2 regions of the Blautia massiliensis (ex Liu et al. 2021) genome follow, and region 2 is predicted to be linked to the other one. Evidence: riboswitches for the same ligand, from Rfam matches in the RefSeq annotation. Region 2 holds a riboswitch; the other holds the start of a gene.
The links. A riboswitch is a leader RNA that binds a small molecule or an ion and turns the genes downstream of it on or off. The one in region 2 is predicted to bind FMN.
Positions count from the first base shown of each region.

Region 1 (11,514 bases), on a different contig from region 2:
CACCATCATATCAATGGTATCCGGTATATCGGAAATACTCTTATAGCAGGGAACTCCAAATACACTTTCTCTTTTCGGATGTACAAAGTATACTCTGCTCATGTCTTCTACATAGCTGAGAGTATTACGGCATACATCTCCACCAAAACCTTCTTTTTCACTTGCGCCGATAACAGCAACTGATTTTGGTTTTAACAACTTGGTAAGATTCATATATCAGTCACCTCCTGATCTTATTTACCGGCTACTCCTCTTCGATAGCAAGCTACATTTTTCTCATTGTATTTGCCTTTTCCTTTTTTTTCAAAGAAAGAAACGATAGCGGATTCCATATATTCTACTGAGAACAGGTCGCTGTTGGCAGCCAGTGCTCCAAGCATGACAAGGTTCGCACCTTTTGGATTTCTGACTTCTGCCGCAATGTCTGTTGCAGGAATTTTTATAATTTTAATATCGTCTCTGTATTTACGGTCTTCCGGAACAATAGAGGAATTTACCAGAAGGAGTCCGCCTGGTTTTAATCTCTCTTCAAATTTGTCAATGGCAGGGGTATTCATGGTAAAAAGAATATCCGGATGTTTGGAGATCGGGCTGGCGATCAGCTTTTCGCTAACTTTTACTGTACAGTTTGCGGTACCGCCACGCATCTCGGAACCATAGGAAGGATAAAACAGTACGTTTTTGTCCTGTTCCATTCCTGCATTTATCAGAAGCATACCGGCAGTGAGGACACCCTGTCCGCCGAATCCCGCGCAAATAATTTCTTTTCCCATAATCTATGCCTCCTCTTTCTTATCCTTGAACTCTCCCAGCGGGAAGTATTTGATCATCTCGTTTTTGATACGTTCCACACTCTTTACCGGAGTCATATTCAGGTTTGTCGGACATGGAGAAAGAAGTTCCACAAGGCAGAAGCCTTCTCCTTTCATGTGTTTTTCAAAAGCTTTTCTGATGTATTTCTTGGATTGCATCATTCCTTTGGCATCTGCCATGGAGCCTCTTGCGAGGTATGCAATATCAAATCCTGTAAATGCCTGTTCTACACGGAATGGCATTCCAGCTTTTTTCGGATCTTTTCCTCTCGGAGTGGAGGTTGTGATCTGCCCTGGCAGAGAGGTCGGTGCGCACTGTCCACCTGTCATACCGTAGAGGCTGTTATTGATAACGATGGTTACCACATTGTCATTTCGGATTGCAGTGTGCATGGTCTCAGCCATTCCGATGGAATACGCCGCACCATCACCGATATATGCCATGACCGGATTTTCCGGACGGATCTTTTTTACACCGACAGCCGTTGCGATGGGACGTCCATGTGCTGCCATAATGGTATCAAATCTCCAGGAATCAATATTTAAAGAACCACAGGCAACGTCAACGATTGCCAGGAGTTTTTCACTTAAACCCATCTCTTCCATAACTTCTGCGATCAGGCGGACAGCCAGTCCATGCCCACAGCCCGGACAGAAACCGCTCTGTGTAAATGTAATTGTTTCAGGAGCTACTAATCTCATGTTATGCTTCCCCCTTTTTCAACATTTCTTTTGCTTTTGCAATGATTCCGTCAGATTCCGGAATTTCGAAGATCGATCCATAATGATCTACCGGATATCTACCGCCTGTTGCAAGTTTTACATCGTCTACCATCTGTCCGAGGATATTCATCTCTACGGTAAGAAATGCCTTTGCTTCTTTTGCCTGTTCAAAAGCTTTCACAGGGAACGGCCACAGTGTGATCGGACGGATCAGGCCCAGTTTAAAGCCTTCTTCTCTTGCGATCTCAACCGCCTCTCTGCAGACTCTGGAACTGATTCCATATGCTACCAGAACAACTTCTGCATCCTCAACCTGAATGCATTCGTATCTCTGTTCTCTCTGTTCCATCTCTGCATATTTATTGGAAAGGTAAGTTTCATAATCTGGATGTGTATAGTAAACATTCTGGATCTTTCTCTGCTCATCGCCTTTTTTGCAGCCTTTGATTGTCCAGTCATATTTATTGATATCGTGCTCAATAAATTTCGGAATCTCCACTGCTTCGATCATCTGTCCGATCGCAGCGTCAGAAGCGATCAGTACCGGATGACGGTATTTCTCAGCAAGATCAAATGCTTCTGCCATCATATCTGCATTTTCCTGAACGGATGCCGGCGCAAGAACCAGTGTGTGGTAATCGCCGTGGCCGCCGCCTCTGGTAAGCTGCCAGTAGTCTCCCTGACCCTGTGCGATATCGCCAAGACCGGTTCCGATTCTCATTACATCAACGATAACTGCCGGAAGGTCTGCTGCTACAAGGTATGAAATTCCTTCCTGTTTCAGGGAAAATCCAGGGCCTGATGAAGTTGTCAGTGCACGTGCCCCGGCTGCCGCTGCTCCAAGAACCATGTTGATACCTGCAAGCTCGGATTCAGCCTGAATAAAAGTTCCGCCTACATCTTCCATTCTCCAGGATAAATACTCCAGGATCTCTGTCTGCGGGGTGATCGGATATCCACTGTAAAAACGGCATCCTGCTGCCAGTGCAGCTTCGGCCAGTGCTTCATTTCCTTTTAACAATACCTTAGCCATAACTGACCTCCTTCATCTTATTTCGAATACATAATCCGGACATACACGGTAACACATACCACATGCCACACATTTCGTTTCATCTACCTGAACTGTATTGTAACCTTTTTCATTTACAAAATCGGATACACTGAGTGCATCCTGTGGACATGCGTTGATACAATATCCGCAGCCCTTGCATCTCTTTGGATTCATATATAATTTTTCTTTATTTTCTTTTCCCATAATCGAACCCTCTCTATATAGCCTGTTCTCTGTTTTTCTTTCCAAGACGGTAAATAGTGAAAGCCAGTACCGCACCGATAATACCTGTTATCATCAGGAATGTAAAAATATAGTTATATCCCGCTGCTCCGTGCTGATCCATCCATTTTCCAAAAATAACGGAATAAATGGAATCTGGCAGGTAACCAATGATTGAAGCAATTCCTATTGTAGTTCCCGTCATCATTCTCGGGATTCCCGCCTCACTGACTGTGGAGAATACAACGCCGTACATCATCATTGCAAATGCACCCGGGATCAGTGTGTAAAGGCTTGCTGCCATTGGACTGATATCCGATGGAAGGATCATTACAATACCAAACAGCGCTGCCAGGATCAAAAATGCTGTCATCAGCCATTTACAGGTTGATTTGAACACTTTATCCGCAAGGATTCCACCTACCGGTGCAAGCAGAAGCAGAAGATAATTTCTGATAATGGAAATCAGGCCGGAACTTTCCGGGGATACTCCGATCACTTCTGTAAGGAACGGATTAAAATAAGAAGTACTTGTGTAATATCCATATCCACAGAAAATCGTAAGGGCAACCACCCATACAACCGGCATCTTTAAAAGTTTACCCAGATCTGAGAGCTGGAACTTCGGTTCTCCGTCATCTGCTGCGGATGCGTCTTTTTTGTCCTCTTTCATAAGGAAAATAAGAATGATACCTGCAACTGCCGCAACACTTCCACCGCTTATTACGGCGCGTACAAAACCAGATGACATATCATTGCCTGCTGTTTTGTATACATTTAATGCGAGAGTATTGGTCAGGGCACCTGTGATACCATTACATGCATAATACAGTCCGTACATAAATCCCTGTTCTTCTTCTGTTCCGATAATACGGATTGCTTTCATCAGAGAGGACCAGAATACAAATGCAGTACTGAAGGACAGTCCCAGCCAGATCACCATGGCTACTGCAAAATTCATAGAAAACGCATAAATATATGCCAGCGCCGTTGTACTGAGAAGTGAGATTACCAGTGCCTTCTTCGGTGATACCTTATCCGCAATGATACCTCCTGGAATATACAAGATCATATTTCCGATTGTATACATTGTCAGCATAAGTCCTGACTGTGTATTGGTGATTCCCATAGTTGAAATCTGCGCATCATAAAATACATACTTTATATATGGTAAAAAGTAGATCGAGCCGCCTGCAAGCCCCAGCGCAATAATGGTAAGATACTTTCTTAATTTCGAATTCATACAACCCCTCCTGACCCTGTCTTCTTTGAAAAAAGGATGCCCCATCACGGGGCATCCCCTTAATCGGTTCTCAATACTGGTACTTTATCAGTTATTCATCCATCACATATCCGGTGTGTCGGATTTGTCAGGAGTAAACAGTCTTCTTGCTACATCTCTTGTGAACTCGCCTGTCTTCGCGGATTCTTCAAATACAACTTTTGTCTGTTTGCGGATCAGATCTACGGTATCTTTTACGATCGCTGCAGCTGCATCTTCATCGCTCATGTTCTCAATCTTAACAATACGGAAGATAACTGCCTCGTAAATACGTATTCCACCAAGGTTGGAGATGAAGTCTACGGCTACGTCGATGCCTTTCCTGCGAAGGATCTCATCTGCTTCCGGTGTTGTCGGAATATTGGCTGCCTCTACGATAAGAGATGCTTTGATCTTATCTGCGTTATCTTTATTGATAACATCTTCCAGAGCTGCCGGAATGAGGATATCACATTCCTGGCTGAGCCATTCGGAGTTCGGAAGTACTTCATAATTATCTTCAAAAGCTTCTTTATTTAATTCACCCTTCGGAAGTCTGGTTGCTACCAATTTCGGAATATCAAGGCCATCTTTGCAATAAACAAGTCCATTTACATCTGCGATACCAACAACTTTATATCCCATCTTATTCAGAGAGTTTACACAGCTGGCACCAACACATCCAAATCCCTGGATAACAACGGAGGCGCCTTCCTTTCCGCCTTTAAGCTTCCAGGCTTCATCTGCTGCTGCCGCAACACCGTAACCGGTGATCATGTCATACATCTTGAATCCATCGTAGGTAAGCTCTTTCTCTGCTCTGTCATGGTTTAAGATGCCCTGATGAATATCCGGATCTTCTTTCATAGCCTTTGTCTGAGGAATTCCGATTCCCAGATCATCAAGAATACGAAGAACTACAGAATAATCAACACCAAGGTCGCCGCCAATGGAAACACCAGCTTTAATATAAGGAGCTGTAGCTGTGAGGAATCTGCGAAGAACATCCTCAGCATCCGGAGCCTTGTAATCATAAGCGATACCGGCTTTACATCCGCCAGTTGTCAGAGATTCACAGGCTTTATATTTATATCCCATGGTTGTTGCAAGACGGATAACTTCTTCCTTGGTTACTGTAGGATGCATTCTTGTACCGCCGCCACAGTAATGCCCTACAAAGTTATATGCACACATCCATCCTTTTGCATCTGTCTCTGTGTCGTTCCATTCCACTACTACATAAGGTTTGTTTGCCATTTGAAAATCCTCCTTTAGCTTTACGTTCGTTCTTTATTATGGAACGTTGTTCTCAATATATTTTATTTTTTAACCCGGTCTGAGTACCGGGTTTCATTTCTATTGTTCTTTATTGGAGAACCACGTTCTTTATTTCGTGTTTTAACTATAGCACTGTTGGTATATTTTTTCAATAACAAACTTTCATTTTTTTATTTTTTGTGCAATTTTCATATATATTACAAAAGTTTTTGTATCTTTCGCGCACTGGTCTTCAGAATTTCCGCATATTTCTGAATATTTTCTTTATTCATCCTCAGAGACGGAGCGCTGATACTTAAAGCACCCTCCGCTTCCCCTTCATGATTAAGAAGAGCCACGCCTACACATTTCACACCAAACATAACTTCCATATCATCCACTGCATATCCACGCTCCCGAACCAGCCGGATCTCCTCATCCAGTTCTCTCCGGTCTGTGATCGTGTACTCTGTAAAAGCTTCCAGTTCCTCCGGAATATGCTTCTCCCTGTCCTCTTCGGACATAGTCGCCAGAACTGCTTTTCCAACACTTGTACAGTACATCTTTGAGCACTCACCGGTTACAGATTTTGTTACAAGCCTCTGGTTCTCCGGAGAAACCGCCTCCAGATACAGCATATCCTCACCCTTCGGCACAGCCAGATAAACCAGTTCCTGCACCTCATTTGCGATCTCACGCATAACCGGCACAGCAATCCTCGTAATATCAAGATTTTCACGAAATGCCCGGCTCAGCATCATAACCTCCGGACCCAGCCGGAATTTCCCAGACTCCGGATCCTGCACCAGATACTCCATAGCAGTAAACGTAACCAGGATATTATGAACATTACTCTTATACAGACCCAGCTTCTCACTGATCTCCGTTACACCCAGGGGCTGCTTCACAGCAAAACAGTTCAGGATTTCCAATGCCTTCTGTAAGCTCTTAACTTTAATCTCTCCATTGTTCTCCATTTATCAATTCCCCATTTCTCTGCCCGACAGCCAAGCCCGGACCCAACCGGAATCCGGTCCCGCGCACTCCTGGCCGCTGCAGTTTTTATAATAAAATTATCTCTTAAATTCATAAAACCTGTCAATAGATTTCATAAAAAAAGAACATAAATATCCTAAAATGACGTGAAAAACGTAAAAAAACGCCTGATATTTTCTGCACATATTCGTTAATCATATATCTTTTTCCATAAATTGCCTTTGTATTTTACGGTTTTTTATTGATTTATGCACAATTCAGACTTATAATAAAAAATACAAAAAAGAGCGAAAACAATATAAAAATACAATTCTGGAGGGAACCTTATGAACGAAGAACTTTTTAACGAAGCATCGAAATCCAACGTCCTGTCGAAAAAACTGGTCGATCAGCTTCAGGAAAGCATGGACTACAGTAGCATCTCCTTCATCAACTGGACCATCGAAGTCCTCAAACTCCTGAAAGCCCGCATTGAACGCGGCGACAAGATCAAAGACGAAACCACCGGCGTAATCTACGACCTCTACACTTTCCGTAAATTCGTAGAAGAAAACTTCTCCGCCTACATCACCGGCCAGGTATTCAACACCTCCATCCGGTCCCAGAAAGTATATTTCTCACTGGAGGCCTGTCCAGGCGGCTACAACCTCATCATGGCAGACTCCGGCAACGAAAAAACTTACCGCTGGATCTCCAGCCTGAGCAAACGCTTCTCCCTGGTAGAAATGATCGCAACCGGAATCGTCTACATCAAAGACACCCGCACCGACACCTACCAGCCATTTATCTCTGAAAACGGCAAATACTGCAAATACAACAAAGACCTTGGAAAACTCATAGAACTTTAATACTTTAACCACAAAGGGGGAATCCGCAAACCACAGATTCCCCCTTTTTCTCAGCCAGCCAGCGCAGCGTCGATGGCGTTCGTTAGTTATTTCATCTCATTTAAATCTCCCCAAGAAACCCAAACGGCTCCTCATCCTTCAAAAAGTGCATCAACATATAAGCACACATAATAGCAACCCTCTCCTCCTTCAAAATTCTTCGCACTTCATCTCTGTCAGCAATAACAACTTCAATCTCTTCACTATCTTCCTGAGCAGCCGCACTAACCTCACCACTGGCATACCCATAAACCGTAGCACAGGATTCATCCGTCATCCCGATCGTCGTAAAATAAGGCTTCTCAAAAGCCTCCGCAACCTTGATCGGCTCCAGCTTCAACCCGGTCTCCTCAAACATCTCCCGCACAGCACCCTCATGGAAATCCTCCCCAGGCTCCACAAGCCCCGCCGGAAACTCATAAATATACCCGCCGATCGTATACCGATACTGACGGATCAGCACAACCTTATCCCGCTTCTCTCCATAAACACTGTAAATGATCACCCCATCCGGATGATTCTCCCCTGTAGAAAGCTTCATATCCTCCACACTCTTCGCCCTGGAGGCCACAAAATAAGAAACCGGCGTATCATGTACACTGGTCGCATCCACTCCATAAAGATTCACGAACTTATTATCTGTAAGTTTTTTCACACTGTTGATCTTACCCATCTGAAAAACTCCTTCCCGAAAATTTTTTCTAAAAACATTTTATCCCATCCAAAACCAAAGGTCAATTTTTTATACTTACACTCACTTCACAATAGTGCTATAATAAATACTCTGCTATAAAATTAAAAATCCACTTATCACATTACCAAACAGCTACTGTAGACAAGAAAGAAGGAAAAAACATTGAAAAACCAGACCAATGCTGCCCAGGCCGAAAACCCTCTGGGAACCGCCCCTGTAGGCATCCTGATCGCCAAATTCGCCATTCCCGCCATCATCAGCATGCTGGTCAGCGCTCTGTACAATATCGTTGACCAGATCTTTATCGGACAGGGCGTAGGAATGCTTGGAAACGCCGCCACAAACATCGCATTTCCCGTAACCATTATCTCTACTGCTGCTGCACTGCTCCTGGGAATCGGCAGCGCCTCCAATTACAACCTGGAAATGGGCGCAGGAAACGAAAAAAAAGCCAGCTCCATTGCAGGAACCGGACTCTCCGCGCTGATAATCTCCGGTACGATACTCTCTGTCATCGTCCTTCTGTTCCTGAAGCCACTGCTTCATTTTTTCGGCGGAACACCGGACGTCATGCCCTATGCCATTGATTACATGGGGATCACCGCCATTGGACTTCCCTTTTATGTTTTAAGCACAGGCGGCAACCATCTGATCCGAGCAGACAGGAGTCCTACCTATTCCATGACCTGCATCCTGGCCGGTGCCGCCATCAACACCATCCTGGACCCGCTTTTCATCTTTGGATTCGGCTGGGGCATCAAAGGTGCAGCCTGGGCAACCGTGATCGGCCAGATCGTATCCGGACTTCTGATCATTTTTTATTTTTCCAGACTCCGGAAAATGTACCTGGACCACTCCATGCTGATTCCTAAAGCACGCAATCTGTCTGCCATTTTTTCTCTGGGAATGGCATCCTGTATCAATCAGGTTGCCATTGCTGCAGTGCAGATCGTCATGAACAATACACTTCGCCATTACGGAGCACTCTCCGCCTACGGGAGTGATATTCCAATCGCCTGTGCAGGGATCATTTCCAAAGTCAATCAGGTATTTATGGCCATCTGCATCGGAATCTCCCAGGGCTCCCAGCCCATCTTGGGATTTAACTACGGTGCCGAAAAATACAGCCGTGTACGCCAGACATACCGCTATTCCGTAACCTTATGTACTGTGATCGCAACCATATTTTTTATCTGCTTCCAGTTCTTCCCGCATCAGATCGTAGGCATCTTCGGAAACGGCAGCGACCTGTACTTTCATTTTGCAGAAAAATATCTCCGCATCTTCATGCTGATGACCTTTGCCAACGGGATCCAGCCTATGTCCGCCTGCTTTTTTACCTCCATTGGAAAAGCCAGGTTTGGTGTGATCATGTCCCTCACAAGGCAGGTGCTCTTCCTGCTGCCTCTGATCGTCATCTTCCCGGTCTTCTTCGGCATCGATGGCGTCATGTACGCAGGACCAATTGCAGATACCTCTGCATTTGTGCTGGCCGTTGTTTTTGCCAGACGTGAGCTTGGAGTCATGAAAGCTGCAAAACAAAACGCCTGACATAAAAAATGCCATGTAATTTACTGCCCATCGGCAATATATTACATGGCATTTCTCACATTCTCAGATATTTATCTGAAACCACCAATTTCTGATCTTTTCTTCATCCTCCGGCAGCTGCTTATGATCAGTCACCCTTCAGTACAACACGGATCTTCTTATAAATTACAAATACGATCAGAGATGTCAGTGCATATTTAAAGATATTAAACGGTACGATGATCAGCAGTGCAAAGGTAAGCAGTCCGTTTACGGAGCTGTGTACTGCGCTTCCCATCTGGATAAAGGTCTCGATTGGCATTCCAAACGCCTTACCGTAAGCCGGAAGCAGCACAAAGGCATTGACAAAGCATGCAAGGATCGCTGTCAGGACTGTTCCTGCTGCCATACCTGCAACTGCATGTACTCTGCTCTTTTTATGACGGAAACGGTAGATCAGGCCGGCCGGTACCACATAGGCACATCCAAACAGGAAATTGGCAACATCACCAACACCGGCAGTCATGGTTCCCTTAGTCACAAGATGTACGAGAATCTTCACAAGCTCGATCAGGATACCTGCCACAGGTCCCATAGCGAAGGTTCCTACCATAACCGGTACCTCGGAAAAATCAAGCTGATAAAAAGACGGTGCAAGAAACGGGATCGGAAACTCAAGATTCATTAATACTCCTGCCACAGCACCAAGCATGGCTACCTGCGCGATGGTTCTTGTTCTGCTTCTTTCCACGGCATTTCCTCTCTGTAATATCTGTTCACTCATAACTTTCTCTCCTTCTTCAGAAATATTCAAAGAAAATTTCCACAAGAAATCTTTATGCGAAAAAATTTCTTCACATAAAAAGCCCCGGGAGCTTCTTCCCGGGGCACTGAGCACGTTCTTTAAATACTGCGCGTTCTTCTCTCATCCAGACTTTACTGTCGGTTCCGGAATTTCACCAGATCAGCCGCCAAAGCGGGTCGCGGACTATACCGCCGGTAGGGAATCACACCCTGCCCCGAAGAAATTTTCTTTTTTATGAGTTCATTATAACGCGCTCTTTTTATAATTACAAGCCTTAATTCTGTCACAGAAGCATTCTGCTCCATTTATATAAATCTAAGATCCACTCCTTTATGATCAAACCCGGATTTTCTTTACCGTACTCCAGCTACTGTAAAGAACCTTTTTTCCGACTCTTTTATATGACCGGATGCGGATATAATAGGTCTTTTTGTTTTTCAGTCCTGATATCTTATATCTGGTCGCAGACTGTTTTCCAACTGTGACCGTTTTTCTTTCTTTTGTAAATCTGCTGTCTGCTGCATACTGGATCTGATAGCCGGTTGCCTGTATATTTTTTTTCCAGCTTGCAGTAAAGGATCTGTTTGCTTTTTTCAGTCCTGTCAGCAGAGTTTTTGGAGGCAGGATCTTAAAGGTAAGCGTTTTGTTGATACGACTGTATTTTCCGATTCCTCTGACCTGCACAGTTCCAATTCCGGAATTTTTATTATTTTTGTAATACAGCTTATAAGCACTCGAACCGATCTTCTTTCCATTTACAGTTACGGTTACTGATGGCCGGATGGATTTTCCCGTATAAGTGTAAGAGGTTCTGTTTAGCTTAACATTGCTGACAAACTTTTCTGTCTTTTTTATGATCTTGAAATGAATGGTTGCGGCACCTTTATAATAACCGGTACCATAAATGGTTACCGTTGCAACACCAGGATACTGATTATCCTCGTAGTACATATAATAATCTTCGCCGGCTTTCAATCCGGGGATTACGATGGCAGGTGTGAGTTCTTTTCCTGTATATGTCTGATCAGCTATTGGATCCACAACCGGCAGTTTTCCGTAAATAGTAAAATATAATGTTTCCGATCCTTTATAATTGCCGATTCCCGTGAGCTCTGCACGAGCTTCACCAGGCTTTTCATTATTAACGTAGGTTACCGTATAATCTTTCCCCTGTACCAGTCCGTCAATTACCACTTCCGGTTCCACTTTTTTTCCTTTAAAGGTGGTTTCCAGGTAGGTTTCATTATTTTCCGCAAAATAGCACACATGCATT
Region 1 is NZ_JBQHWA010000019.1:43,041-54,554, forward strand. It holds gene ACTNDQ_RS09270 (acetate--CoA ligase family protein) at 1-213, opposite strand, end outside; gene ACTNDQ_RS09275 (2-oxoacid:acceptor oxidoreductase family protein) at 234-773, opposite strand; gene ACTNDQ_RS09280 (thiamine pyrophosphate-dependent enzyme) at 777-1,514, opposite strand; gene vorB (3-methyl-2-oxobutanoate dehydrogenase subunit VorB) at 1,516-2,568, opposite strand; gene ACTNDQ_RS09290 (4Fe-4S binding protein) at 2,581-2,793, opposite strand; gene ACTNDQ_RS09295 (MFS transporter) at 2,807-4,054, opposite strand; gene ACTNDQ_RS09300 (Glu/Leu/Phe/Val family dehydrogenase) at 4,157-5,329, opposite strand; gene ACTNDQ_RS09305 (IclR family transcriptional regulator) at 5,548-6,306, opposite strand; gene ACTNDQ_RS09310 (hypothetical protein) at 6,652-7,173, shown strand; gene ACTNDQ_RS09315 (NUDIX hydrolase) at 7,274-7,885, opposite strand; gene ACTNDQ_RS09320 (MATE family efflux transporter) at 8,069-9,457, shown strand; gene ACTNDQ_RS09325 (ECF transporter S component) at 9,585-10,220, opposite strand; FMN riboswitch at 10,350-10,467, opposite strand; gene ACTNDQ_RS09330 (leucine-rich repeat protein) at 10,578-11,514, opposite strand, start outside.
Region 1: linked by a shared signal. The riboswitch ahead of ACTNDQ_RS09325 (ECF transporter S component) and the one ahead of ribD (bifunctional diaminohydroxyphosphoribosylaminopyrimidine deaminase/5-amino-6-(5-phosphoribosylamino)uracil reductase RibD) in region 2 are both predicted to bind FMN.

Region 2 (11,514 bases):
CTGGCGCCCTCACCGGTAAACTCCATTGCCTGATAGTTGCAGCCGTTTGCCCCGATCTCACCGATAATGGTAAGGATCAGATCTCTTGCGTAAACACCCTCAGGAAGCTTCCCTGTCAGGTTAAATTTTACGGTTTCCGGAACCATGACCCAGGAAGTTCCGGTTACCATTCCGTAAAGGAAATCTGTACATCCTACACCGGTACCGAAAGCACCAAGTGCTCCGTAGGAACAGGTATGGCTGTCAGCACCGAAGATCAACTGTCCCGGACGGACATAATTCTCGATCATGATCTGGTGGCAGACACCCTTTCCTTCCCAGAAATCAATATTATTTTCTCTTGCAAAATCTCTCATCTTTTTCTGGGATGCCGCTGTTTTCGGGCTGTCAGACGGTACGTTATGGTCTACGATAAATACCAGCTTCTTTGTATCTGCAATATGAGGATTTTTTAATTTATTGTTGTACATATCAACAGTCAGATGTGTGGTTCCGTCATTGCTCATCAGATGATCCAGTGAAACCGTATAGATATCTCCGGGTTTTACACTGTCCACTCCAGCCGCTGCCGCGATGATTTTTTCTGCGATCGTCATTCCCATCTCTTATTCCTCCTCACGGTTCAGAGAAGCGATAAGGCCGCCCTGATTCAGTATATTCTGCATGTATTCCGGCAGTTTTGTGCAGGAATAAGTCTTACCATTGGCAACAGCAGTTCCCTCGGACATATGAAGCTCCAGGGTATCTCCTGTCTTCACAGCATCCGGAAGATCCTTACAGACAATTGCCGGAAGTCCGATATTAATGGCATTGCGGAAAAAAATACGGGCAAAAGATTTCGCAATAACTGCCTTTACTCCAAGTGCCTTAAGAACACCCGGTGCCTGCTCTCTGGAGGATCCGCATCCGAAGTTCTCTCCTCCAACTACAAAATCTCCCGGTTTAACCTTTTTGGAAAAATCCGGATCCAGTGATTCAAATGTGTGGCCCTTCATTTCATCCAGATTCGGCAGGAGCAGATACTGGGATGCAATGATCTGATCGGTATCAAGGTCATTATGAAATTTAAAAATTGTTCCCTTATCCATAAAACAAGTTCCTTTCTGATCGTTATCTATTTCAGGGCAGTCATTCCTCCGCTGCCCTATTCGTCCTATATTCTAACACAAAACATCATATAATTAAAATGTATATTTTTGATACTTAATATAATCTCAGGTTATAAAATCAATTTCCAGGCTGTAAGCATTGTCTGCTGTCCAGGAGCAGACGCTGAACCGGCTTATTTTATTTTCCCTGTAAATGCAGAAAAGCGGAACTATGTCCGCTTTCTCTGATATTCTACGTATTAATTTTATTATGCAGTTTCTCGCAAAAGCCGACTATGCACCTTCCGTCTTACAAACCAGAAACAGATCACCTGCATAACGATCGTAAAGATCCAGGATGCCGGGTAGGAAATAAACAGTACCTTCAATGATCTGTGTGCCGGGAAAATTCCGAATATCCACACGATCCGGAGCCCGACGGTTCCAATGATCGACAGGATCATGGGGACACCGGAGCGGCCCATTCCGCGCAGTGCTCCCGGAAACAGATCCATCTGTCCGCAGAGGAAATAGGTAACTGTGGTATAGGCAAGAATCTCCATTCCGCATTGGATAACCTTAGGGTTTTCCGTATAGATCTTCAGAAGCTGCGGACCGAAAAAGTATGCACCACAGCCCATGGCAAAGGATACGACAAAGGACAGGATCATACAGTCAACAAGTACCCGGTCCATACGTTTCGGTTTTCGCACACCATAATTCTGACTGGTAAAGCTCATGCAGGCCTGGGTAACTGAATTTACAGACACATACAGAAATCCGAAGATATTGTTTGCTGCCGTATATCCTGCCATTGCAATGGAGCCAAAAGAATTTACAGAGGACTGGAGCAGCACATTGGAAAAATTGATCACTGTACTCTGGATTCCTGCTGGAAGCCCTACCTGAAAAATCTGTTTCAGATATTCCATATTTATGGAAAGACTCGAAAAACGCAGCTGATAGCTTCCCTCTGTCTGATACAGGCATCGGAGAACAAGGATACAGGAGATCAGCTGAGAAATCACGGTTCCGATTCCGACACCTGCCACACTTAAATGACAAATGATCACAAAAAACAGGTTCAGAAGCGCATTGGCACAACCGGAAATGATCAAAAAGACCAACGGCCGCTTGGTATCTCCCACTGCACGCAAAATTGCTGCGCCATAGTTATACAGCATAAAAAACGGCATTCCCAGAAAATAGATACGCATATAAAGAGTAGAAAGATCGATCACATCCTCCGGCGTATCCATCAGCTCCAGGCAGATTCTGGCAAAGATCACTCCCAGAAATGCCATGATGATCCCGCTGATCAGAGCCAGCAGGATCGATGTATGTACTGTTTCTGACATTTCTTCATCCTTACCGGCAGCATAAAATCTGGCTGCCAGCACATTGGCACCAAGAGAGATCCCGATAAAAAGGTTGGTAAACACATTAATCAGTGCGGTAGTGGAGCCTACTGCCGCCAGTGCCTCACTTCCGCTGAAACGTCCCACTACCACGATATCCACTGCATTGAACATCAGCTGCAGGATACCGGACAGCATCAGCGGCAGTGAAAACGAAATCAGCTTGTCCATGATCGACCCATTGCACATATCGATCTCATACTTGTTTTTTTTCACGATTTCATCCCCCATAATCATACTTAGACAAAAATATTATAGCACCTTTCGTCGGAAAGCTACAATGAAATATTTTTATGGAGAATATGCAGCGGCTGCATAAAATACGCAGCCGCACATTAACGTGTGTTTATCATTTCACTATCTTTCCAGGAGTCCTGCATCACGAAGGTTTGCAAGAAGTGCATTAAAATCCTCCACAATATCATCTACCGTTGTTGCATTTCCAACAGCAGCTGCCGGGGTTACTGTTCCAGCAGGGCCGGTGGCTCCGGCTGCTCCTGCCGGGCCAGTGGCTCCTGTTGCTCCTGTTGAACCTGCTGGACCGGTGGCTCCTGTTGCTCCTGTCGCTCCCATTGCTCCCGCTGGACCAGTGGCTCCCGTTGCTCCCGTCGGACCTGTTACTCCTGCCGGACCGGTGGCTCCTGTTGCTCCAGCCGGACCAGTGGCTCCCGTATATCCCTGTATTCCCGGTTCCCCCTGCGGTCCCTGAGGACCCATAGGACCCGGAACTCCCGGACAGCCTCTGGGACCGGTTGGTCCTGTAGGTCCCACAGGGCCTGGGCAGCCTCTTGTTCCACATCTGTCACATCCACAGGAACTATGATTTCCATAACAGGACATACAGGACAAATCCTCATGACTGTCCTGCTGCATTTCCATTTCCTTACGTTTTCGATGCCTGAACAGCATTCTTCGATCACCTCATAGGATAATAACTTTCCCTACAGTATATGACAACAGCTTTTACCTGTGCATAGGATCCCCGCAAGCTTGTACCCTGCCAGAAAAATATAATAAAGATATCTTTTCTTTTATGCCAGACCATATTTTTCCCAGAAATATTTCTGATCATACAATACTCCCGGATCTTCCGGCTTCAGTCCCTTCGCTTTCTTATGAAAAAAGAATGCCTGCTCCGGACATCCCATCTTATCATAACAAACGCAAAGCTGCATATATGGCACAAATCCATGACACTCAGCCATAAAAAATCCACATTTTTTCTTATCTGACGGCACAGTGAGCGCCTGCCCGTACCAGTAGCCAGCCTGTCTGGGAAGCTCTCTTTCCAGAAAAATCTTTCCGACCTCACAACAGATTTCCGCCCTCGGCACATCCATAGTCAGACTGTACAGAAAAGCTTCCAGTGCGTACTTTTTTTCTCCCATTTTCCGGTAGCACTGTCCAAGTACAAAACAGGCATCGATCTTATTTTCCAGCCATCCGGACGGATTTTTCAGGAACTCCACCAACACAGCCTCTGTCTCCGGATAACGCTGATGATAATACAGTTCTCTCCCATAATAAAGCTGATGTCTGGGTTCCAGCGTTTCTCCTCCTGCCAGCATTTTTTCATAAATGCGAAGATTACGGTCCGGATCACCTTTTCCACATTTCCGGTGCCGGATCACCACATCTGAATAAATGATATTTCCCTCCGGAATCACAGTTTCATGAACTGCCCCATTCCATCTGAAATTTCTGGATGTTTTCATTATCCGCTCCCGAAAATAAGAAAATGTTGTTCTCCCGCTCTGGTCAAATCCTGCCGCATATTCCATCATTACAACATCTGTTCCGGGATCCAGAGTTTCTTTAAGACTCTTCAGTTTTTCCAGATTTTCTTCATCCAGGACATCATCCGCATCCAGCCACATCCAGTAATCGGTGCGGACTTTTTCCAGAAGAAAATTACGCGGAGCAGAAAAATCATCACACCAGGGAAAATCAAACACCTGCGACGTATACTGCTCCGCGATCTCTTTTGTTCTGTCTGAAGAACCGGTATCTGCAATCAGGATCGCATCCATCACCTGAGAAACCGGCTTTAAAATCCTCTCAAGAACTGCTTCTTCATTTTTTACGATCATACATAGACTGAGGGAAATCATATTTCAGGATCCTTCGGATTTTTATAATATTTATGCCGTTCCCGTCAGTCCTATGCCTTCTGTCAGTGTACAGCTTCTGCTTTCGGATAAAGCTGAGCTCATCCTCATATCACCAACTGTGGTATATCCTCTATATGTTCTGCAAGACGATCTGCTCCGTTCAGCTCCCCGCTCTCACCATATCCATACAGGCATCCTATAAATGGGCTTTTGCAGGCTCTGGCACATTCCAGATCCTGCCTCCTGTCTCCGACCACCAGATAAGGGCCTGTATATTCCCGGATGATTTCCTGCACGATTTCTGTCTTTGGACGGAATCCATACGATTCGCAGTCATAAAAATGATCGAACCATCGTTCCATCCCAAATTCCTTCCAGTGCGCCTCACGATAGGAAGCTTTACAGTTACTTAAGATCACAAGATGATATCCCCGGTTCTTCAGGGCTGTAAGCATCTCCTCTGCTCCCGGATACCACACTGCCTTATGCTTCCTGATCTGTCTGACCATCAGTTCTCCTACCATCCTGCTCGCCTGCTCTTTATAGCTCTGATCCAGCTCCGGCAAAAATGTATTCCACATCTCCTTACTGTTAAATCCCAGCCAGCCGGCAATTTCCACCGAGCCTATCTCCCGTTCTTCTGCAGCCTTCTGTTCTGTCAGCCACTGATAGGTTTCACGAAATGCCGGTTCATAGATTCCAATGGTATGATGGATCGTTCCATCATAATCGAATATGATCGTTTTTGTCATCATTTATTTCCCTATCTATTAGAGCTGCTTCATCAGATTGACCATCTCGATCGCAGATAACGCACAGTCATAGCCTTTATTTCCCGCTTTGCTTCCTGCACGCGCAATAGCCTGCTCGATATTCTCAGTCGTGATCACTCCGAATAAGACCGGGATCCCTGTTGCAAGTTCAACCTGTGCGATCCCCTTGGCAGATTCATTGCACACCAGATCATAATGTGAAGTATCTCCACGAATGACAGCTCCCACGCAGATAACTGCATCATATTTTCCGGACTGTGCCATTTTCTGTGCTGTAAGCGGAATCTCAAATGCTCCCGGCACCCATGCTGCAGTAATATTCTCTTCTTCTACTCCATGTCTTACCAGTCCGTCGACTGCCCCTCCCAATAATTTATTCACAATGATCTCATTGAATCTCGCTGCCACGATGCCAACCTTCATTCCCTCCGGTGCTACTACTTTTCCTTCTACTAAATTGATCTGTCTCATTTTTTCTTCCTCCTGCTATTTGCTGTTTTTTATAAATTTATTTCCTTAAAAATATGACCCATCTTTTCCTGCTTCGTCTTCATATACTTCCGGTCATATTTTTGTACCGGAATCTCCAGAGGTACTCTCTCATTGATCTTCAGCCCGAATTCACCAAGCCCATAGACTTTATCCGGGTTATTGGTCAGTAATCTTAATGATTTCACACCAAGGTCTGACAGTATCTGTGCCCCAACCCAGTACTCTCTGAGATCCGGTGCAAACCCTAACTTCACATTAGCCTCCACGGTATCATATCCCTGTTCCTGAAGCGCATAGGCTTTGATCTTATTGATCAGTCCGATCCCTCTGCCTTCCTGTCTCATATACAGAATGATCCCTCTGCCTTCCGCCTCTACCTGGCGCATCGCTGTCTGCAGCTGCAGTCCGCAGTCACATCTGAGCGATCCGAATGCATCGCCTGTCAGGCACTCCGAATGTACACGGCAAAGCACATCCTCACCATCTCCTAGATCACCTTTTACCAGTGCCAGATGATGCTCTCCTGTAATGTCATTGATATAGCCATACATTTTAAAATCACCGTACTGCGTTGGGAGGTTTGCAGCTGCTTCCTCCTTTACATGCTTTTCATGTATTCTTATATAATCCTGCAGATCACGAATCGTAATAAATGTAAGGTTATGCTCTTTTGCCATTTCCCATAGCTGTGATGTACGCATCATAGTGCCATCTTCTTTCATAACTTCACAGCACACACCGCATTCTTTCAGTCCGGCAAGTCTCATAAGATCTGTTGTTGCCTCCGTATGGCCATTTCGTACCAGAACCCCGCCTTTTCTGGAAATAAGCGGAAATACATGTCCCGGTCTTCTGAAATCCTCCGGTTTTGACTGATCATCCACACACTTCGTAATGGTATAGGAGCGTTCTGCCGCAGAGATACCGGTGGTTGTATCTGCGTGGTCCACTGCCACGGTAAATGCTGTACTGTGATTGTCCGTGTTCTCAGCAACCATCGGCGGAAAGTTCAATCTCGCCGCAATTTCTGCACTCATCGGTGTACAGATAAGACCCTTTGCATAAGTCGCCATGAAATTAATATTTTCCCGGGTTGCAAACTCTGCCGCACATATCAGATCTCCCTCATTTTCTCTGTCCGGATCATCTGTGACCAGAATTATTTTTCCTTTCTTAAGATCCCTAAGTGCCTCTTCAATTGTGTTGTACTGATAATTTTGTGACATAGTGTATATCCTCCTGTTCTAAAACCCGAATTCTTCAAGAAACTCCATCGTAATTCCGGATTCTTTTTTCTCTTCTTCGTTTTTTCTGATGCCAAGCAGTTTTTCTACATATTTTCCAATCACATCATTTTCCAGATTAACCAGATCCCCCGGCACCTTTTCCAAAAGGGTGGTTTCTTCTCCTGTATGTGGAATGACCGACACCTGAAAACCAGTTTCATCAACCCTTGCAACTGTCAGGCTGATCCCATCAATACAAACGGATCCTTTTTCCACGATCAGATGCAAGATCTGTGGCGATGTCTCAATCGATACCCAGATGGCATTTTCTTCCCGGAGCATGGAACGTATCACTCCAGTTCCATCAATATGACCGCTTACTATGTGTCCCCCGAACCTGCCATCTGCAGCCATTGCACGTTCCAGGTTTACCTGGCTTCCGGCTTTACAGCTGCCAAGACTGCTTCTTCTGATCGTCTCTGCCATCACATCGGCAGTAAATCCGTCCGGCTGAATCGACGTAACTGTCAGACACACACCATTCACAGCAATACTGTCACCGATCCTTGTCCCTTTCAGGACTTTCCGGGCTTTCACTGCCAGGATCCCTGATTCTCCTGTCAGCTGTATATAACGGACTTTTCCTTTCTCTTCTACGATTCCTGTAAACATGATTCCTCCTGTTTTTTCTCACACACCTGACATCTTATCCGGATGTCCTCACCGATCTGGCAGATATCTGTATATTTCAGTTCTACTGCTTCAGACGGGAATTCAACTCCGATACCTTCTACCGGTGTCTTCCCGGCCACACCACCAAACAGCTTTGGTGCCACAAAAGCCTGTACTTCCTTTACAATTCCGGCTCGCAGGGCACTGTCATTTAACGTACCGCCTCCCTCCAGGAGGATGCTGTCAATACCCCTGTTTCCAAGATCTGTCATCAGCTTCTTAAGGTCTATCTGATCCTTTTCATCCGGACAGTAAATGGTCTCAACTCCCATGGTATGTAATATTTTTATTTTTTCTTCTGTATTTTTCTGATCTGCATAAGCCACGATCGTCCGGTACTTTTCCGCACTTTTTACGATCTGACTGTCCGGCGGGATCCTGAGCTTACTGTCGCACACAATCCTGACAGGACTTTTCCAGCCTTCTACCCGGACGTTTAACATCGGATCATCTGCAAGCACAGTTCCAATACCTGCCATAATCCCCATGTACTGATGCCGCATATGCTGTACTTCTTTTCTTGCCGCTTCTCCGGTGATCCATTTTGATGCTCCTGTCTTCGTTGCGATCTTCCCATCCAGTGTCATGGCATACTTCATCACCACGTATGGGGTTTTCGTAGTAATATAATGGAAAAACACCGGATTCAGCTGATCACATTCTTCTCTCATAAAATCTTCAACTACTGTTACACCGGCTTCTCTTAACATCTGTACACCTTTTCCTGCCACTTTCGGATTCGGATCCCGGGAACCGATCACCACTTTTCTGATCTTCTGTTCAATGATCGCTTCCGTACATGGAGGTGTTTTTCCATGATGACAGCAAGGCTCCAGCGTAACATAAATCACCGCACCTTCTGCTGGTTCTGTAAGAGAAGCAATAGCATTACGTTCTGCGTGAAGTTCTCCATACTTTTTATGATAGCCTTCCCCGATGATCCTTCCGTCTTTTACGATCACTGCCCCTACCATCGGATTGGGATTCGTCCAGCCTTCTCCTTTTTTGGCCAGCTGAATCGCCCGAAGCATATATTCCTGATCCGTCATTTTTATTCCTTCTTTCTTATTCCTGTTCTTTGCCTGGTACGCCGAGTCTTTTAGACCTGTGCAATCGGATTCACAGACAAGTGAGTGGTATATTTATTTCGAAAACGATGTGCCAAATACAAAAAAAACCTGCAGAAATATCTGCAGGGTGGAATTGATCTGTTACATATGATCAATAAATGAATGTCTGATTATTTCCTACATAAAAAGCTCTGAAATGGATCACCATCTCAGAGCTCTGATACTACATTCATTCATACAAAAATCAACTGTACTATCATCTTCTTCCATCCAGACTATACTGTCGGCCCCGGAATCTCACCGGATCATGCCTTTCGGCTCGCGGGCTCTACCGCCGGTAGGGAATCACACCCTGCCCTGAAGATATCTTTTTGTTTATTTTAATACTTTATCTGTTATTTGTAAAGCGGAATTTTTATTTTACTCATTCCATGCGGAATATTATCAGTGAACGGTAACGAAACTAATCACTAATCCGCATACTATACTCATCTTTTTTTGTATATAACCAATTCAGGATTTTCACCGTCTTTCTCATATGTACATATCATAATAAAATCCATATTTGCCAGAATACCGAAGTATCTGTCCCCTCCGAATTCAGATTCCATTTGATTTCCCAAATAAGTTTTCTGGTCATCCAGAAATTTCACTTTTTGTCCATTTGGCAGTGCATATTCCAGATTTACATATTTACCTACAAGTGCATTCAGTCTGTCTACCCTTGGAAGTCCATCTATATGTAAATCATTTATTTCATTTATCAATTGCATTTTAAACTCTTCAAACTGCCCATTGTCACTAAGTTCCTCATACCTTTTCCAGTAATCTAACTTTGGAAGCATTTCTTTCAGATAAGAACGTGCCTGTTCTTCGGTAAAGTTTTCATTTACCATATTCTTAACACACACATCAATCAATTCATCCATATCATTATATGTGTATGTTCCATCTGCATAGCACCACTTACAATACTCCTCATTTAATGTGCCATCCTTATCACGTCCCAATATGGAATCATCATCAATTGGCATCCCGCAGCACTGGCAGATCAGCTTTCTGGGTTCTCCCAAAAGCGTATTGATCGATACATCAAATTCTTTCGATAAGAGCTTAAGTGTATCCGTGTTTGGAACGGTATCTCCATTTTCCCAACGGGATACTGCCTGCCTTGTAACCATGATTTTATCTGCCAGCTCGTCTTGTGACATTCCTCTTTCAGTACGAAGTTTCAAAATAATATTTTTTGTTTCCATAGTCGTCACCTCCATAACCACATCATATAGATAAATCCATATTTTGAAAAGCAACCTGCTGTTGCCATACCCTGTCTATATGATTTGATTATCACTCTTTGGTCATGACTTTCTTGCACCAGGTTCTTGTCTTACAGTGAGGACCTTTTAAATATCCTATCTATCTTCCTGTCTCCCCATATTGCAACATAAATCCAACATCAAACACACTTATCGCAATAATCATCAGCACAATCTTAAAGCTGACCATCTATCTTTTTATATATTTTTGCTTTCTTACTTTTCACCATTTTTGTTGTCCTTAGAACTTCACTTCTTCCGGTTCATGTGTAAATGATGAAAATATAGCTGTCGCATTCGATTTTCTCAGACCTAAGCTATTGTCCAGACTACAGTAACTGTAATCTTTTATTATCAGCTTCAAACTCTATTCTCCCTTTTCCTGTAACTTTAATTGTTCTCACCATCTTTGCTCTTCCTTTCATTCTCATAATATTCATATCCGCTGATTAAAAGCTCTATCATCTTCTTTGTCATCTGAATATACTTACCAAATGGATTAATCACAATTCCATTAATCTTTTCCCATTCCAATGCCAGTTTAAGGATTGATAAAATAGGCTGATTCATCTGAACATTTCCTGCTGAGCCCTTATGCATTTCCTCAGAAGATGTAAATACTCCAATCCATTCTTTTCCACCAGCATCTTTCACAGTTTCCATTTTAAGTTTTACATCATGATCAAGCGAAATTGTGTCACCCACCTTTACTTTGTTAATCTGCTCTTCGGATATGAAAGAATCCACAGTAATATAAGGCACCACAAATTCTCCTGCCTGCTGCATTCTTGTCACCATAGCTTCCATAAACAACAACATTCCATTTGCATCCTGCTGAACATAATACTGATCTATTGCAGCTTCAATCATTTGATTTGCCTGTGTCCCATTCTTATCATCTGAATCGACATTTCTATCTCTGCCAAGAGCATGATCAAACTCATCAAGAAGATCCGTCATCAAGCCTTCATCAAGCCGGCTTCTACACTCTGCAATCAATACAGCCGGAATTCCATAAAATGCTTCTGCAATACTACCTGTAATAGCACCAAGCGTATCAGTATCTCCACCAAGTGATACTGCATTCCGTATGGCATCCTCAAAATCTTTGGATTCCAGAAATGCAATAATTGCCTCCGGTACTGTTCTCTGACAAGTCTCATCCATATGATATCCTGGTCTGATCTCATCAAGTGTTCTATCAAGATTGTAATGAAACTCCCTCTCGATGTATTCTTTAATTTCTTCTTTTGAAGATTCATTCCTAGCCATGTATATTGCACTGGCG
Region 2 is NZ_JBQHWA010000012.1:77,529-89,042, forward strand. It holds gene ACTNDQ_RS06760 (3-isopropylmalate dehydratase large subunit) at 1-602, opposite strand, end outside; gene ACTNDQ_RS06765 (LeuD/DmdB family oxidoreductase small subunit) at 606-1,088, opposite strand; gene ACTNDQ_RS06770 (MATE family efflux transporter) at 1,358-2,737, opposite strand; gene ACTNDQ_RS06775 (collagen-like protein) at 2,864-3,415, opposite strand; gene ACTNDQ_RS06780 (tetratricopeptide repeat-containing glycosyltransferase family 2 protein) at 3,538-4,617, opposite strand; gene ACTNDQ_RS06785 (HAD family hydrolase) at 4,722-5,369, opposite strand; gene ribH (6,7-dimethyl-8-ribityllumazine synthase) at 5,388-5,861, opposite strand; gene ACTNDQ_RS06795 (bifunctional 3,4-dihydroxy-2-butanone-4-phosphate synthase/GTP cyclohydrolase II) at 5,891-7,108, opposite strand; gene ribE (riboflavin synthase) at 7,127-7,780, opposite strand; gene ribD (bifunctional diaminohydroxyphosphoribosylaminopyrimidine deaminase/5-amino-6-(5-phosphoribosylamino)uracil reductase RibD) at 7,762-8,889, opposite strand; FMN riboswitch at 9,165-9,279, opposite strand; gene ACTNDQ_RS06810 (zinc ribbon domain-containing protein) at 9,399-10,166, opposite strand; gene ACTNDQ_RS06815 (ADP-ribosylglycohydrolase family protein) at 10,617-11,514, opposite strand, start outside.